4 regions of the Kitasatospora sp. NPDC059599 genome follow, and region 4 is predicted to be linked to each of the others. Evidence: riboswitches for the same ligand, from Rfam matches in the RefSeq annotation. Region 4 holds a riboswitch; each other region holds the start of a gene.

Region 1 (4,201 bases), on a different contig from region 4:
GGCTGCCGGTGAAGGTGATCCGCCCGGCGCCGAGGCTCCGGACGAGGAGCGGCCCGGACTCCTGAACGGTGGTCACCGGGCGGACCATCCGCTCGGAGGCCCGGCGGCCGACCACCAGCACGGCAGCGCCGGCTCCGACGGCGGCGGCCGCCACGACGGCGGCGGTTCCCCAGCGCATATCGTTCCCCGCTCTGTTGCTCTCGCTGTTGCTCTCGGGCCGGACGGTGCTCGTACACCAGTCCACCGGGGCCCCGCCCGCCCGGCCACCGGGCTGGGCCGTCCGGGTCACTCGGGCACGGGCCGGAGCGGGTCGGGGAGTCAGCGGGGCGGGGAGTCAGCGGGTCAGGGGGTTCGAGAGGGGCGGGGGATTCCAGAGGGGCCGGGGTTTCCGGAGGGGCCGGGAGTCAGAGCGCGTCGGCGTCGAGGAGGCGCCAGAAGCGGGACGTGAGGGTGTCGATCGCGGGGGGCGGCGCGGCGCGGGCGCCGGCGCCCCAGTGGGAGGGGACGTGGTGCTCCTGGTGGAGAGCCTCGACAGCGCCGGCCAGGGTCTCCGCGGGAGCCGGGACGATGCGGGCGAGGGCGCGCAGGTGGGGCTGCCAGCGGCCGGTGACGCACTGGCGGAGCAGGTGGTCGAGGGCCTCCTCGCGGCCGGTGGCCCGGACGAGGTCGGGCAGGCCCAGGCCGAGGACCTCGGCGAGGGACCGGGTCTGCTCCTCGTCGCCGTCCCAGTGACCGGTCAGTTCGGCCTCCCGGTAGGCGTCGAGGGTGGTGCCGGTGCGGTCCGCGACGGCGGCCTGGCCGAGTTCGCGGGCCAGCCGGTGGTCCCGCAGCCGGACCGGGCGGCCGTCCATCAGCTGGGCGGCCCGGCACCACAGGGCGCGGGCGAGGGCGATGAACTCGCCCTCACCGGGACGCAGCTCGCCGCTCTCCCAGGCGAGGACGTGGGCGGGCAGCAGCCGGACGCCGTGCGCGGCCATACCCTCGGCGACCTGCTCGGGGGTCAGGCCGAGACCGGCCCGGTGGGCGCGGGCGGCCGAGGGCGAGAACGGCACCGGGGGCGGGGCGGCGGGGGGCTTTCTGCGACGCATGCCACCGAACGGTAGGGGCGGACCGGGGCACGGCCCCAGCACCCGAACGCACGAAGCGACCGGTCCCGGGGGCCCGCCGCGCTGGGCGATCCCACAGGCTGTCAGCCGGTGTCCCGTGTGACCAACCCCTCCGTGACCTCGGTTGACTCCCGGTTCGGCCGCGTGATGGGATCCTGGGGCCAATCGGAGGCATGGAGAGGAAGCCGGTGCGAGTCCGGCGCGGTCCCGCCACTGTCACCGGGGAGCACGCTCGGAATCATCGCCACGGCGGGCCGTCAGAAGCCGCTGGAAGGCCCCGGGGGTGCGTCCGACCCGGAAGCCAGGAGACTCTCGCCCCCGCTACGTCGATCCAGGGCGCGGACCCTGAGTGAGGACACGCACGCGATGCAGGCTGCCCCGCCCCGCCGCACTCCGAGCTGCCGTCCCGGGCACGGCCTTCCGGCGCAGGGTGTTCACGCGACCGGCCTCCTCGCACGCGCTCTTCCGATACCCGGCCTTCCGACGTGCAGCCGATGACCCGCCGCCCCCTGACCGGTCGTCCGCTCGCCCGCGCCGCCCTGTTCGCGCTGGGCGCCGTCGTGGGCTACGCCGCCGACGCCCGCTACGGCGACCCGCGCCGGGGCCACCCGGTGGCCGTGTTCGGCAGTGCCGCGACCCGGCTGGAGCGGCGCCTGTGGCGCGACGACCGGGCCGCCGGGGCCGGGTACACGGCGCTGTGCGTGGGCGCGGTCGCGGCGGGCGCGCTCGCCCTGGACCGTACGGTGGGCCGGCGCCCGACGGGCCGGGCGGCCCTCGCGGCGGCCGCCACCTGGACGGTGCTCGGCGGCACCTCGCTGACCCGGGAGGCCCGCGCCATCGGCCGCTCGCTGAAGGCCGGCGACCTGCGGGCCGCACGGGAGCGGCTGCCGCACCTGTGCGGGCGGGACCCGAGCGCGCTCGACGAGCAGCAGATCGCCCGCGCGGTGGTCGAGTCGGTGGCCGAGAACACCGCCGACGCCGTGGTGAACGCGCTGACCTGGGGCGCCCTCGCGGGCACGCCCGGGCTGCTGGCCTTCCGGGCGGTGAACACCCTGGACGCCATGGTGGGCCACCGCTCGCCGCGGCACGCCCGGTTCGGCTGGGCCTCGGCCCGGCTGGACGACGTGGCCGGCTGGCCGGGCGCCCGGCTGACCGCGCTGCTGACGGTGGCCGCCGCCCCGCAGCCCCGGACGGCCTGGCAGGTCTGGCGCCGCGACGGCTCCGCGCACCCGAGCCCGAACGCGGGCCAGGCCGAGTCGGCGTTCGCCGGCGCGGTGGGCGTCCGGCTGGGCGGCACACTGCAGTACGGCGAGCGGGTGGAGCACCGGCCGGTGCTGGGCGCGGAGCTGCGCCCGGTGACGGTGGACGACATCGAGCGGGCCTGCGCGCTCTCGCGGCGGGTGGGCGCGCTGGCGCTGGGTACGACGGTCGCGGGGCACGTCCTGCTGCGCGCGCTCCTGGGGAAGAGGGGAAGGGCATGACGAACGCGCTGCTGGTCGCGGGGACGACCTCGGACGCGGGCAAGAGCGTGGTGACGGCCGGCATCTGCCGCTGGCTGGCCCGCCAGGGCGTGCGGGTCGCGCCGTTCAAGGCGCAGAACATGTCGCTGAACTCCTTCGTCACCGCCGACGGTGCCGAGATCGGCCGCGCCCAGGCGATGCAGGCGCAGGCCGCCCGGGTGGAGCCGGAGGCGGCGATGAACCCGGTGCTGCTGAAGCCCGGCGCGGACGGCCGCAGCCAGGTGGTGCTGCTGGGCCGGCCGGTCGCCGAGGTCGGCGCGCTGGACTACCGCGAGCGCAAGCCCGTCCTGCTGGAGCGCGCCCTGGAGTGCCTCGCCGATCTGCGCCGCCGCTACGAGGTGGTGGTCTGCGAAGGCGCCGGTTCGCCTGCCGAGATCAACCTGCGCGACCGCGACATCGCCAACATGGGCCTGGCGACGGCCGCCGGGCTGCCCGTGGTGGTGGTCGGGGACATCGACCGGGGCGGCGTGTTCGCGGCGATGTACGGGACGCTGGCGCTGCTGTCGGCGGAGGACCAGCGGCACGTGGCCGGCTGGTTCGTCAACAAGTTCCGCGGCGACGCGCGGCTGCTGGCACCCGGGCTGGAGATGCTGCACGAGCTGACCGGCCGTCAGGTGCTGGGCACCCTGCCGATGCTGCCCGGCCTGTGGCTGGACGCCGAGGACTCGCTGGACCTGTCGACGGTGGTGGACCGGGTGGACGGGCGCGGCCCGCTCGGCGCGGACGTGCTGCGGGTCGCCGTGGTGCGCTTCCCCCGGCTGTCCAACTTCACCGACCTGGACGCGCTGGCGCAGGAGCCGGGTGTGCTGGTCCGCTGGGCGACCAGGCCGGAGGAACTGGCCGACGCCGATCTGGTGGTGCTGCCCGGCACCCGGGCCACCGTGGCGGACCTCGCCTGGCTGCGCGAGCGCGGCCTGGAGCCGGCGCTGAAGGCGCGGGCGGCGGCCGGACTGCCCGTCCTCGGGGTGTGCGGCGGCTACCAGATGCTGGCGCGCGGGATCGTCGACGAGGTGGAGTCCAAGGCGGGTGCCGTCGACGGGCTCGGCCTGCTGCCGACGCACGTGCGGTTCGGCGTCGAGAAGGTGCTGGCGCGGCCGGTCGGCGAGGCGTACGGGCACCGGGTCGAAGGCTACGAGATCCACCACGGCGTGGTCGCGGTCGAGGGGGGCGTCGCCTTCCTGGACGGCTGCCGGGTGGGCTCGGTCTGGGGCACGACCTGGCACGGCGCGCTGGAGAACGACGGCTTCCGCCGCGAACTCCTGCGCGAGGTCGCCGCGTTGGCGGGCCGGGCGTTCGTCCCGGCGCCGGACACCTCCTTCGCCGCGGCGCGCGAGGCCCGGCTGGACCGGCTGGGCGACCTGATCGAGGAACACGCGGACACCGACGCGCTGTGGAAGCTGATCGAGGGCGGGGTGCCGGCGGCCGGATCGCTGCCGTTCCTGGCGCCCGGGGCACCTGGGAGTGACGCATGAGCCGGGTACGACCGCAGAACCGGGCACGACAGGAGTGGGGTACGGCATGAGTGACGTCCGCTATCCGTTCACCGCGATCGTCGGCATGGCCGACCTGCGGCTC
Region 2 (4,201 bases), on a different contig from region 4:
GAAGCCCTCGTAGTAGTGGCCGTCGATGAGCCGGGCCGGGTCGGTGAGGTAGGCGCCACCCTTGGCGGCGTCCGGGGTCCGGCCCTCGGGCGGCGTGGTGGTGCCGGGGTTGCCGGCGTCGTGCAGCGGGTTCGCGCCCGTCGTGGGGCGGGCGTCACAGCCCCGGGTGGCGCTGCGGCCCCGGTGATCGACGTCGAACGTGCCCGCCGTCGCCGTGCACTGCCCGATCGGGTCGGCTGCGGCGGTACCGGGGTGGCCGAGCAGGACGGTGCCGCACGCGGCGACCGCGACGGTGCCGGCGACCACCAGCGACGCGAGGTCCCGGTTCCTGTGACGTGTGCGACTGCTGCTGACCCTCACGACGACTCCCTGGTCGGTCGACACGGGAGACACGGCGCAGCCGACGGCCGCCCGCCGGGAACGCGGGGGCGTCAAGAGCTGCGTCGTAGTCCGCGACGACGCAAGTGCTGTGTGAACAGACCCCCGGTCCAGGCATTCCGGCTCACCCACCGGGCGGTGGGTCTACGGTTGCGGGTCAGCGCCGGAATCGGACCGGCTTCCCCTGAATGCCGAGGGTGAAAAACCGGTTCATCAGACCACGGCGTCCGACGGGGAGTCAACGGGTCGTCAGGTCACTAACGTCCCTTGGCTCCTGCGACCCGGACGCGCACCCGTCGACGCCGGCGCCCCCACCACCGAATCCGGGCACGCCGGTGCACCCGGCCCCCTGTCCGGACAGGGGGCCGGGGCTCCGGTGGCGCCGCCGTTGGCCGGCCGCGCCAACGGGCGTCAGGGGGCGGTGATGCCCGGCTGGGCGCCCGCGCCGAAGGACCAGCCCTCGACGTCTCCGGGCGCCGGGTTGTAGCTGCCCGCGCCGAGGTTGCTGTACGACCAGGGGCCGCCGTGCTGGGCGTGCCAGTACGACCAGTAGGCGTTGCCGGTCGGGTTGGTGCAGGTGGCCGGCAGCGCGTTGATCTTGCAGACGAAGCCGGGGAACCTCGGGTGGAAGGCGTAGGGGAACCCGGCGCCGGTGAGCGCGGCGAGTCCGCTGGCCGGGTCGCCGGGGGCGCAGCCGGTTTCGATGCCGCCGCCGACGGCCGTGAAGTCGACCACGACGGTGACGCCGGTGGTCCCGTCGCAGGCGGCGGCCTGCGCCTGCGGGGCCTGCGCGGCGGAGACGCCGAGCAGGCCGGCGGTGAGGGCGGCGGCTGCGACGATCGAGCCGAGCGTGCGGCGGGCAGGTCGGGCAGGGGTGAGGGTGTCGTTCATCGGTGAACTCCTCGCAGTGTCGGGCCCGTTCAGCGGACGGCCGGTGCCGGGCAGAGCAGCGTGGGGGCGTCGGGGCGGGCCCCGGCGGCGGAGAGGGTGGCGAGCGGGGTGCCCGCGAGACCGAGGACGGCCTGCGCGGTGGCCCGGGCGCCGGTGCCCGCGGTGAAGCCGGTGGCGTCGTAGGCGACGGCGCCGCGCACCGCCGGGTCGGCGGCGCAGCCCTGCTGGAGCTTGACCAGTCGGCTCCAGCCCTTGAGGCCGGCGCCGAAGTGCCCACCGGCCAGCAGCGCCTGGGTGGCCAGGCCGGTGGTGTTGGCGTTGGAGGCGGTTGCCCCGGCCGCCGCGAAGCCGCCGTCGGCGTTCTGGTGGGTGGTGAGCCAGGTGAGGCCGGCGTTGGCCTTGGCGGTGCGGCCGGTGGCGGCGAGGGCCTGGACGGCGAGCGCGGTGGCGTCCGCGTCGCTCGCGCAGGTGGTCTGGCCGAAGGCGACGGGGAAGCCGCCGTCCGCGCACTGGCTGTTCGCGAGGTAGTCGACGGCCACCGCCGGGGCGTCACCGGGCGTGCGGTGCAGGGCGATCAGGGCCAGCGACTGGCCGAAGGCGTTGCTGTAGTCGCCCCACTGGGAGCGGTCGGAGAAGCGGCCCTCGGCGGTCCGGAGGGAGCGCAGCCGGGCGGGCAGGTCGACGCCGCCGAAGCTCGCCGGGTTCTCGCCGCGGACCTCGGCGGCGAGCAGCAGTTTGGCGGTGGCGCCGGCGTAGGCCTCGGTGGTGCCGTCGCCGAGGTAGCCGCTGATGATCTCGGGCTTGGCGAGCCAGGCGGTGGCCTTGGCGGCGGCCAGGTCGGAGCCGTGGGAGGCGGCGAAGGCGAGTACGGCGTCGACGGTCAGGCCCTGGTCGGGGTAGGCGGTGCCATTGAAGACGGACTCGAAGTGGTCGCCGTCGACGAGTTGGCGGGCCAGCCAGCCGGCCGCGGCGGCGTCCGGACGGACCGTGACGGAGGCCGACGCTGCGGGGGCCGACGTCGCGGGGGCCGGCGCGGCGTGCGCGGCGGCGGCCGGGAGCACGGTGGCGAGGGCCAGGGCGGGTATCGCGAGCAGACCGAGGGTGCGGCGGAGCGCGGGCATGGGTGCCTTTCCGGGCCTGGACGCAGGGGCCCGGAGGACGTCGGCGAACGCGCCGGGGCAGCCCTCGGAGCTCCGGCCCGCAGACCACGACGGGAGGAGTGGTGACACACCTCCGCCGCGGGTACTCGGGCTCGCCGCCGACGGGTGTCGGAGGCCTACCGTTGCGGGTCAGCGCCGGATTCGGACCGGCTTCCCCCAACGACGGAGTCAGAACTTGACGGTCCATCATGGCGAAACGGAAAAGATCCGGTCAAGGGTTCGTGCGTCACATCACGGTGGCACCCCGTTGGGTCCACCGGTCACCGGCGGGCGGGGCGGGTGCGCGTGGAGCCGTCCGCCGGGCCCGGAGGGGCGCGTGGGGCCGCCTTCGGGCCGGGAGGATCAACCCGCCTCTTCCGCTGGACAATTGATGGGCAAAGCCCGGTAAAGGCTGCGAGCGGCGCCTTGAGCCCGCCGACGACCCGTCAGTAACCTCATGGCGGTGCCGAAGCGGCCGCACTCGACCGCGAACGGTACGGAACTCCGACATGGCCACGCATGTCATGCCCACGCCACCCCGCTCACCCCGGGACGCGTGCCCCCACCTCCCGTACAGCGCGAGTTCCACGCCGGTCCGCGGCCAACCGCCGCGGGCCCGCGAGCACCTGCACGTGATCCGTCAGCACGGGCCCGAGCCCGTCCCGGCGAGCACCCCTACCGCCGGCACCGGCCGCGCCCTCACCCCCACGGAGGGTCGACTCTTGCGCTTCCACTCCCCCAGCGGTGCGCGCCCTGCCCGGGCGCGCAGACTCCTCGCCGCCCTGCCCGCCTTCGCGCTGGCCGCCACCGGCCTGCTCGCGGTCACCGCCCCCGGTGCCTCCGCCGCCCCCGGCGGGACCGCCGGCACCGGCAGCACCACCGGTGTCGCCACCAAGCGCGTCTGCGCCGCCCCGACCCACCCCGGCGAGATGGCCTGCCTCGCGCTCGCCCGCACCGACGTCGCCCAGCACCTCGCCCTGTCCCCCGACATCAACCCCTCCGGCCTGGGGCCCAGCGACCTCGCCTCCGCCTACAACCTCCCGGCCTCGGCCGGTTCGGGCGCCACCGTCGCCATCGTCGACGCCCAGGACGACCCGAACGCGGAGTCCGACCTCGCGACCTACCGCTCGCAGTACGGCCTGCCCGCGTGCACCACCGCCAACGGCTGCTTCAAGAAGGTCGACCAGCGCGGCGGCACCACCTACCCGACCGCCGACAGCGGCTGGGCCGGGGAGATCTCGCTCGACGTCGACATGGTCAGCGCCGTCTGCCCCAACTGCCACATCCTGCTGGTCGAGTCCGACGACGCCTCGATGGACAACCTGGGCGCCGCGGTCAACACCGCCGTCTCGATGGGCGCCAAGTACGTGTCCAACAGCTACGGCGGCGGCGAGGACTCCACCGACACGAGCTCCGACGCCAGCTACTTCAACCACCCCGGCGTCGCCATCACCGTCTCCTCCGGTGACTCCGGCTACGGCGTGGAGTACCCGGCCGCCTCCCAGTACGTCACCGCGGTCGGCGGCACCAGCCTCAGCCGCGCCTCCACCGCCCGCGGCTGGAGCGAGAAGGTGTGGGGCAGCACCGCGGGCGGCAACGGCGCCGGCTCCGGCTGCTCCGCCTACGACCCCAAGCCGAGCTGGCAGAAGGACACCGGCTGCGCCAAGCGCACCGTCGCCGACGTCTCCGCCGTCGCCGACCCGGCCACCGGCGTCGCGGTCTACCAGACCTACGGCGGCTCGGGCTGGAACGTCTACGGCGGCACCAGCGCCTCCTCCCCGATCATCGCCTCC
Region 3 (4,201 bases), on a different contig from region 4:
ATCCCGGACGACACCCACCCCCGGGACCTCTCCGAGGGGCAGCAGCTGGCGCTCGTCCTGGCGATCCAACTGGCCGCCGCACCACGGGTCGTCCTGCTGGACGAGCCGACCCGGGGGCTCGACTACCGGGCGAAGGCGGCGCTCACCCGCATCGTGGACGCCCTCGCCGCCGAGGGCCGGACCGTCGTGGTCTCCACCCACGACGTCGAATTCGTCGCCTCCGCCGCCGACCGCGTGGTCGTGATGGCCGAGGGGGAGGTTGTCGCCGACGGCCCCACCGCCGAGGTGATCGTCGCCTCGCCCACCTTCGCCCCCCAGACCGCCAAGATCCTCGCCCCGCTCGGCTACCTGACGGTCGATCAGGTCGCCGGGGTGCTGGAAGCCGTGGAGACGGCCCGGTGACCGCCGTCCGGATCCCCGGCCGGGCCCGGATCGTTGTCGCCCTGGCCGCCTTCATCGGCCTGGTCGCCTTCACCTGGCCGTTCGTCGTCGCCCCCGGGACGTTCGGCTCCAATTACGCCCCGCCGCTGATCTTCGGCGCACTCCTCGTCCTGGTCCTTGCCGTCGTCATCGCCGAGATCTCGGCCGGGGGCATCGACGCCAAGGCCCTCGCCATGCTCGGCGTCCTGTCCGCCGTCAACGCCGGGCTGCGCCCGCTCGGCGCCGGCACGGCCGGGGTGGAGACGGTCTTCTTCGTCCTCGTCCTGGCCGGCCGGGTCTTCGGCCCCGGCTTCGGCTTCACCCTCGGTTGCACCTCGCTGTTCGCCTCCGCCCTGCTCACCGGCGGGGTCGGCCCCTGGATGCCCTACCAGATGTTCGGCTGCGCCTTCGTCGGCATGCTCGCCGGGCTGCTCCCGCCGGCCCGGCGGCGCTGGGAGGTGCCGATGCTGGCCGGGTACGGGGCGTTCTCCGGGTACCTCTTCGGCTTCCTGCTGAACCTCTCCTTCTGGCCGTTCTCCACCGACCCGAACAGCTCGATCGCCTACCTCCCGGGCCTGCCCTTCACCGAGCAGTGGCACCGCTACCTGCTGTTCGACCTCGCCACCTCGCTCGGCTGGGACACCGGCCGCGCCGTCACCACCTTCACCGCCGTGCTCGTCGTCGGGCCGGCCGTGCTGACCGTCTTCCGCCGCGCGGCCCGCCGCGCCAACTTCGAGCCCACGGTGCGTTTCGAGGCCCCGGACGGCACCGGAGCCGCGGCGGGCCCGGTCGCCGGTCCGCTGCCCGCCGGGCCGGTGCGCTCCTGAATCGGGAGGTCCCGCCGCCATGCCCAAGCGTGAGAAGCCCCGAACGGCGACGGTGGACGGGACCGACGTGGTCCTGCTGACCCCGGAGCAGCACGCCGGTCTCGAATCCGCCCGCCGTCAACTGGGCGGGGCACAGGCCCAGGTGGCCCGGATGCGGCTCGACCTCCACCGGGCGCTGCAACTGCTGGGCGAAGCCGAACGGGTGCTGGCGGGCGTCCCCGCCGATCGGGTCGGGCCGGCGAGTGCCGGGACGAATGCCGACCAGGACGCCGGCCCGGACGCCGGGACGCATGCCGCCCCGGCAACCGACCCGACCGCGCGGCCCGACCCCGGCCGGGGCCTGCCCGAACTGCTCGCGGACATCCGGGCCTTCCTGCCGCCCCCGGCGGAGCCGCAGCGCGCCCCCGGCCGCCGGCCGCACGAACGGGCGTCCGGCACCACCAGGGACGGCGGCGGAGTCTCACCATCCGGACGCCGCAGATGATTTCCCCTCCGGCCCCCGCCGTTTGCCCCTAAGCTGGCGGAGCAGCTGGTTCGCCCTGTCCGCCAGGCAGGCGCGTCGCAAGAGGGAACCCGGTGGGAATCCGGGACTGCCCCGCAGCGGTGAGTGGGAACGACCGCCGTCATACGCACTGGGCCCGGGAGGGGCTGGGAAGCGACGGCCAGTAGGTGTCCGCCCTCGACAGGGTGGGCGTGCCCGCGAGTCCGAAGACCTGCCACTGCCCGCCCGCGGACCATCCGCGTGCGGCCATCCGGTGACCTCGTGGGCGGGTCGGCGACCATACCCGGCAGATCAGGCCCCGCACGTTCCGCGGCGGCCGCTGCCCGGTCCGTCATCCCTTCGCGCCCTCGTGTCGTCTCCGGATCCCTGAGGAGCAAGACTCGCGAAGGAGAGTCCCTTGACCACGAAGTCCGCAGCCGCGGCAACCCTCGCCACCGTGCACGGCTACCCCCGCCAGGGCCGCAACCGGGAACTGAAGAAGGCGATCGAGGGGTACTGGAAGGGCGCGGTCACCGCGGAGGCGCTGCTGACCACCGCCGCCGACCTGCGCCGGGAGAACCGGGCCCAGCTCGCCCGGGCCGGCGTCCGGGAGGTCCCGACCGGCGACTTCTCGCTCTACGACCACGTGCTGGACACCACCGTGGCGGTCGGCGCGATCCCCGCCCGGCACCGGGACGCCGTCGAGGCCGACCCGCTGGACGGCTACTTCGCCATGGCGCGCGGCACCCAGGACGTCGCGCCACTGGAGATGACCAAGTGGTTCGACACCAACTACCACTACCTCGTACCCGAGTTGGGCCCCGACACGGTCTTCGTCGCGAACCCGGCCAAGGCCGTCGCGGAGCTCGGCGAGGCCCTCGCCGACGGCCACACCGCCCGGCCGGTGCTGGTCGGCCCCGTCACCTACCTGCTGCTCGCCAAGCCCGCCCCCGGCGTTGACGCCGACTTCCGGCCGATCACCCTGCTGGACCGGCTGCTGCCGGTCTACGCCCAGCTGCTGGCCGCCCTGAAGGAGGCCGGGGCGCAGTGGGTCCAGCTGGACGAGCCCGCCCTCGTCCAGGACCGCACCCCGGCCGAGCTGAATGCCGCCGCCCGCGCCTACCGCGACCTGGGCGCCCTCGCCGACCGGCCGAAGCTCCTGGTCGCGAGCTACTTCGACCGCCTCGGCGAGGCCCTGCCCGTCCTCGCCAAGGCCCCGGTCGAGGGCCTGGCACTGGACTTCACCGGACCGGCCGCCGGCAACCTCGACGACCTCGCCGCCGTGGGCGGGCTGCCCGGCAAGCGGCTGGTGGCCGGGGTGATCGACGGGCGCAACATCTGGATCAACGACCTGGAGAGGTCGCTGGCCACCCTGGCGACCCTGCTCGGTCTCGCCGACCGGGTCGACGTCGCGCCCTCCTGCTCGCTGCTGCACGTGCCCCTCGACGCCGCCGCCGAACGCGACGTCGACCCGCAGATCCTGCGCTGGCTCGCCTTCGCCCGGCAGAAGGCCGCCGAGGCGGCGCTGCTCGCCCGTGGCCTGCGCGAGGGCACCGGCGCGATCACCGCCGAACTCGCCGCCAACCGCGCCGACCTCGCCTCCCGCGCCCACTCGCCGATCACCCGCGACCCGGCCGTGCGCGCCCGGGTCGCCGCCGTCACCGGGGCCGACGCCCGCCGTCCCCAGCCCTACCCCGTGCGGGCCGAGGCCCAGCGCGCACGCCTCGCCCTGCCGCTGCTGCCGACCACCACCATCGGCTCCTTCCCGCAGACCACCGAACTGCGCGTCGCCCGGGCCGACCTGACGGCGGGCCGGATCGACGCGACCGCGTACCGGGAGCGGATGGCGGCCGAGGTCCGCGAGGTCATCGCCTACCAGGAGAAGGCCGGCCTGGACGTCCTCGTCCACGGCGAGCCCGAGCGCAACGACATGGTCCAGTACTTCGCCGAGCAGCTCACCGGCTACCTCGCCACCCGGCACGGCTGGGTGCAGTCCTACGGCACCCGCTACGTCCGGCCGCCGGTCCTCGCCGGGGACATCTCCCGCCCGCACCCGATGACCGTCGACTGGTTCGGCTACGCGCAGGGCCTCACCGACCGACCGGTGAAGGGCATGCTCACCGGCCCGGTCACCATGCTCGCCTGGTCCTTCGTCCGCGACGACCAGCCGCTCGCCGACACCGCCCGCCAGGTCGCCCTCGCCCTGCGCGACGAGGTCACCGACCTGGAGGCCGCGGGCGCCGCCGTCGTCCAGGTCGACGAGCCGGCCCTGCGCGAGACCCTGCCGCTGCGGGCCGCGGACCGCCCGGCCTACCTGGACTGGGCCACCGAGTCCTTCCGGCTGGCGACCTCGGGCGTCCGCGCCGACACCCAGGTCCACACCCACATGTGCTACGCCGAGTTCGGCGCGGTCATGACGGCCATCGACGACCTCGACGCGGACGTCATCTCCCTGGAGGCGACGCGCTCGCAC
Region 4 (4,201 bases):
GTCCTGCTCCCGCAGGGCCCGGGCGAGTTGGGCGGCGAGGTCGCCGTCGGGGTCGAGCACGGGGGCGGTCTGGCCGAAGGCGTAGCCGGGGGAGCGCGGGTCGAGTTCGGCGGCGCCGGTGGCGACGAGCACGGTGGGTCGTTCCAGCGCGGCGCCGTAGACGGATACCGAGCCGTGGTCGCCGATCAGGCAGTCGGCGGCGACCAGCGCGGCCTGCCAGCCCTGGTGCGGCGGGATCAGCCGCAGGCCCATCCGGCGGGCGGTGTCGAGCAGCGCCTCGGGGTCGTGCCGGCTCCAGATGTTGGGGTGCAGGACGACGGCGACCGTGTACTCGTCGGCGGGCAGCCGGCGGACCAGCCGCTGGGGCAGGTCGGGGCGGCGGCCGAATAACGAGTGCTCGCTCCAGGTGGAGTTGACGACGACGAGCCGTCGGCCGTCGACGGCGCCGAGCGCGGCCCGGTAGGCGTCCCGGGAGCGCAGGCTGCGCAGCATCCGGTCGAGGCACGGGTCGCCGACGACCCGGGCGACGTCCAGCGCTTCGGGGCAGGAGGTCCGCAGGCGGTCCAGCTGTTCGGGGTGGGAGAGGCCGAGGACGTCCACGAACACCTCTCCGCCGTGGGTGAGTTCGTTGCGCGAGAGGCCTGCGGAGCTGGTCGTGTCGCCGGTGGACTCGGTCACCAGGCGGTTGTAGCCGGCGCCGTGCGGGAGGACGACGAGCCGGGCGTCCAGGTGGTGCATGGAGGAGTGGACGGCGCAGGCGACGGCGAGGTCGAAGTGGTGCCGGAGGGCGTCCTGCCAGTCGAGCACGGTGAAGCCGGGCAGGCCGTGCAGGTAGTCGTCCAGGGCGCGGTCGGCGAAGGCGGAGCCGGGGTTGACGGTGAAGTACCGGTCGATGCCGTCCGGGTTGAGGAGGGTGAGGACGTCGAGGACGCGGGTGGCGGAGGTGAGGGTGCGGGCGACCGCCAGCACGCGTGCCCTGACCGGTCGGGTGTTCCAGCGGTCGGCGGGCCAGGCGTGGGGGTGGGACGGCACACCATGATCGTACTCATCCGGTGGCCCGGCCCGACGGCTGTTCCCCGAGTGTCGGTCAGCCCGCGGCGGCGGTGGGCTCGTGGTGCTCGCCGGCGGCGCATTCGTCGAGGAGGGGGCGCATGTCCTCGTCCACGAGCCGGTAGCGCACCACGCGGCCGTCCTTGTCGCCGGTGACGACGCCGGCCGTGCGGAGCAGCCGCAGGGCCTGGGAGACGGCGGGGTCGCGCATGCCGGTGGCGACCGCGAGGTCGGTGACGGCGAGCGGGCCGGCCCGGTGCAGGGCGAGCAGCAGGGCGAGCCGTCCGGGGTCGGCGAGCAGGGAGAAGCGCTCGGCCCAGGACCGGACGTGCGCGGTGTCGCCGATCGCGGCGATGGCCTCGCAGACCCGGTGCCCGTCGATGGTGCGGTGGCCCGCGCGGTCGGCCGGTACGAGATGCATGCGGACATTCTTGCAGGCGGGGGCCTGTGATCCTGGACACCTGCGCAGGTGCGCAGCCTTGCATGGGTCGGGGCGCGACCCCTACGGTGTAGCCCGCCGTGGTGCTCGGGAAGACCGGTGACGGACCCTCAGGGGTCCCAGTCCGGAGCGGCCCTCGCCACTGTGATCGGGTGAGTTCCTTCGTCCTCGACGGAATTCGGTCCGTGTCCACGAAGCCACTGGGTGCCTCGCGCACTCGGGAAGGCGGACCCGGATGTCCCGTAAGCCAGGAGACCGGCCACGGCACTTCACGAAGTGATTCCACGAGGTGTTGGAGCGTGATCCTGAGATGACCCTGCCCGAAACCGCCGCGGCGGACGCGAAAGCGGCGCCGTCCGTGTTGCCCGCCTTCCGGTGGAAACGCGAGGACACCGTCCGTACGGCCGGGTTGATGGGGGTGATCCTGGCCATGCACGTGGTGGCCTTCGGGACGCTCGTGTTCCTGGTGGCGCCCGAGCGGTACGCGGTCGGCACCCAGGTCTTCGGGGTGGGCCTGGGCATCACCGCGTACACCCTCGGGATGCGGCACGCGTTCGACGCCGACCACATCGCGGTGATCGACAACACCACCCGCAAGCTGATGGCGGACGGCAAGCGGCCGGTCTCGGTGGGATTCTGGTTCGCGCTGGGGCACTCCTCGATGGTGGTCATCATGGCCGCCCTGGTGGCGGGCGGCGCCCAGCTGGCGAACACGCTGATGGACGACGAGTCGACCACCCACAAGTGGCTCGGCGTGGTCGGGACGACCACCTCCGGGGTGTTCCTCTACCTGATCGGCGCGCTCAACCTGGCGGCGCTGCTCGGCATCGTCAAGGTGTTCCGCGCGATGCGGGCCGGGCAGTACGACGAGGCGGAGCTGGAGGCGCACCTCGACTCCCGCGGCTTCATGGCCCGGGTGCTGAACCGGGCGACCCGTTCGATCACCCGCCCCGGGCAGATGTTCCCGGTCGGCATGGTGCTGGGCCTGGGCTTCGACACCGCCACCGAGGTCACCCTGATGGTGATGGCGGGTTCGGGCGCGGCCGCCGGGCTGCCCTGGTACGCGATCGTCTGCCTGCCGCTGCTGTTCGCGGCCGGGATGAGCCTGTTCGACACCCTGGACGGGACGTTCATGAACTTCGCGTACCAGTGGGCCTTCTCCAACCCGGTGCGGAAGGTGTACTACAACCTGACCATCACGGGGCTGTCGATCGCGGTGGCCTTCATCATCGGCACCATCGAGCTGGTCGGCGTGCTGCACGAGAAGTTCGACCTGACCGACCCGGTGAGCGGCTGGATCGCGGAGATCTCGCTGGACAACGTCGGCTACGCGATCGCGGGGCTGTTCGTGGTGGTCTGGGCGGTGGCGATCGGGTACTGGAAGCTCGCCAAGGTCGAGAAGCGCTGGACGCCGCAGGAGCAGTGAGCTGAGGGGCCCACCGCGCGGTGCCGAACGGCGCCTCCCCACTCGGGGAGGCGCCGTTCGTGCGTGCGGGGTCAGCGCTCCTCGCGGAAGTCGACGTGCCGGCCCGCGACCGGGTCGTACTTGCGCAGGACCATCCGGTCCGGATCGTTGCGGCGGTTCTTGCGGGTCACGTACGTGAAGCCGGTGCCGGCGGTGGAGCGGAGCTTGATGACGGGGCGCAGTTCGCTGCGGGCCACGGGTGTCCTCCTGGGTCCGGGGTGTTCGGTCGAGACCGTACACCGAAATGGAAGTCATTTTCATCTGGTGTAGCGTTTGCGCCGTCCCGATCATTCCCGGACGCCAGGGAGCACCCATGTCCGCCCACTGCCGGCTCACCGGCCGCCGGCCCGGCTTCGGCAACGCGATCTCGCACTCGCACCGCCGCACCCGCCGCCGCTTCGACCCCAACGTCCAGCGCAAGCGCTACTGGCTGCCCGGTGAGGGCCGGTACGTGCGGCTCACGCTGAGCGCCAAGGGCATCCGCACCGTCGACACGATCGGCATCGAAGCCGCCGTCGCCCGGATCCGGGCCCGGGGGGAGAGGGTCTGATGGCCGAGCAGAGCAAGATCGCCAAGAACGAGCAGCGGCGCGCCGTCGTCGACCGGTACGCCGAACGCCGGGCCGAGCTCAAGCGGATCATCGCCCACCCCGGCGCCGACCCGGCCGAGCGCGCCGCCGCGCGGGCCGAACTCGCCCGCCGGCCGCGCGACGCCGGCGCGACCCGGGTCCGCAACCGCGACGCCGTGGACGGCCGCCCCCGCGGCTACCTGCGCGCCTTCGGCCTCTCCCGGGTCAACCTGCGCGCGCACGCCCACGCCGGCCACCTGCCGGGCGTCCGGAAGGCGAGCCGGTGAGCCCGGTGGACGCCCCGGAGCGGATCAAGCTGCCCGTGGTCGTCGTCGCCGGGCTGCACGCCGAGGAACGACGCGCGGCCGTCGACGAGCTGACCGCGGACGCGGTGGAGGCGGTGGTGCTGCGGCACGACCTGCGGGACGCCTCGCTCGGCCTCGTCCACCGGGAACTGCGCGACGCCCGGGGGGTGTTCGACGCGGACGACGCGCCGTTGACGAACGACTGCCCGTGCTGCGCCCTGCGCGAGGACCTGCTGCCCCGGCTGCTGGGGATCGCCGACGAAGGCCGCCACGGGCTCGCCGTCGTCGAACTGTGGGGCGGCAGCGACCCGCACCCGGCCGTCGAGGTGATCGCCGGCGGAGAATCCGGCGGGCGGCGCCTCGCGGACGCCGTC

What was found. Region 4 has a riboswitch for cobalamin ahead of ACFV04_RS13780 (HoxN/HupN/NixA family nickel/cobalt transporter). Riboswitches for the same ligand answer to the same signal wherever they lie in the genome.
Region 1: another riboswitch for cobalamin. It lies ahead of ACFV04_RS14200 (cobalamin biosynthesis protein); the one in region 4 lies ahead of ACFV04_RS13780 (HoxN/HupN/NixA family nickel/cobalt transporter).
Region 2: another riboswitch for cobalamin. It lies ahead of ACFV04_RS37610 (prenyltransferase/squalene oxidase repeat-containing protein); the one in region 4 lies ahead of ACFV04_RS13780 (HoxN/HupN/NixA family nickel/cobalt transporter).
Region 3: another riboswitch for cobalamin. It lies ahead of metE (5-methyltetrahydropteroyltriglutamate--homocysteine S-methyltransferase); the one in region 4 lies ahead of ACFV04_RS13780 (HoxN/HupN/NixA family nickel/cobalt transporter).

Annotation. Positions count from the first base shown of each region.
Region 1 covers NZ_JBHWCL010000032.1:2,935-7,135, forward strand. Annotated here, with positions in the region: gene ACFV04_RS14190 (alpha/beta hydrolase family protein) at 1-178, opposite strand, end outside; gene ACFV04_RS14195 (XRE family transcriptional regulator) at 405-1,088, opposite strand; cobalamin riboswitch at 1,284-1,418, shown strand; gene ACFV04_RS14200 (cobalamin biosynthesis protein) at 1,601-2,587, shown strand; gene ACFV04_RS14205 (cobyric acid synthase) at 2,584-4,098, shown strand; gene ACFV04_RS14210 (putative cobaltochelatase) at 4,145-4,201, shown strand, end outside.
Region 2 covers NZ_JBHWCL010000169.1:1,151-5,351, reverse strand. Annotated here, with positions in the region: gene ACFV04_RS37620 (prenyltransferase/squalene oxidase repeat-containing protein) at 1-360, opposite strand, end outside; cobalamin riboswitch at 470-601, opposite strand; gene ACFV04_RS37615 (flagellar hook-length control protein FliK) at 790-1,269, opposite strand; gene ACFV04_RS37610 (prenyltransferase/squalene oxidase repeat-containing protein) at 1,299-2,390, opposite strand; cobalamin riboswitch at 2,489-2,638, opposite strand; gene ACFV04_RS37605 (putative Ig domain-containing protein) at 3,131-4,201, shown strand, end outside.
Region 3 covers NZ_JBHWCL010000169.1:10,298-14,498, forward strand. Annotated here, with positions in the region: gene ACFV04_RS37635 (ABC transporter ATP-binding protein) at 1-402, shown strand, start outside; gene ACFV04_RS37640 (ECF transporter S component) at 399-1,247, shown strand; gene ACFV04_RS37645 (hypothetical protein) at 1,267-1,731, shown strand; cobalamin riboswitch at 1,778-1,966, shown strand; gene metE (5-methyltetrahydropteroyltriglutamate--homocysteine S-methyltransferase) at 2,147-4,201, shown strand, end outside.
Region 4 covers NZ_JBHWCL010000030.1:49,168-53,368, reverse strand. Annotated here, with positions in the region: gene ACFV04_RS13790 (hypothetical protein) at 1-1,032, opposite strand, end outside; gene ACFV04_RS13785 (ArsR/SmtB family transcription factor) at 1,088-1,471, opposite strand; cobalamin riboswitch at 1,554-1,768, shown strand; gene ACFV04_RS13780 (HoxN/HupN/NixA family nickel/cobalt transporter) at 1,800-2,915, shown strand; gene rpmG (50S ribosomal protein L33) at 2,987-3,151, opposite strand; gene rpmB (50S ribosomal protein L28) at 3,268-3,504, shown strand; gene rpsN (30S ribosomal protein S14) at 3,504-3,809, shown strand; gene ACFV04_RS13760 (CobW family GTP-binding protein) at 3,806-4,201, shown strand, end outside.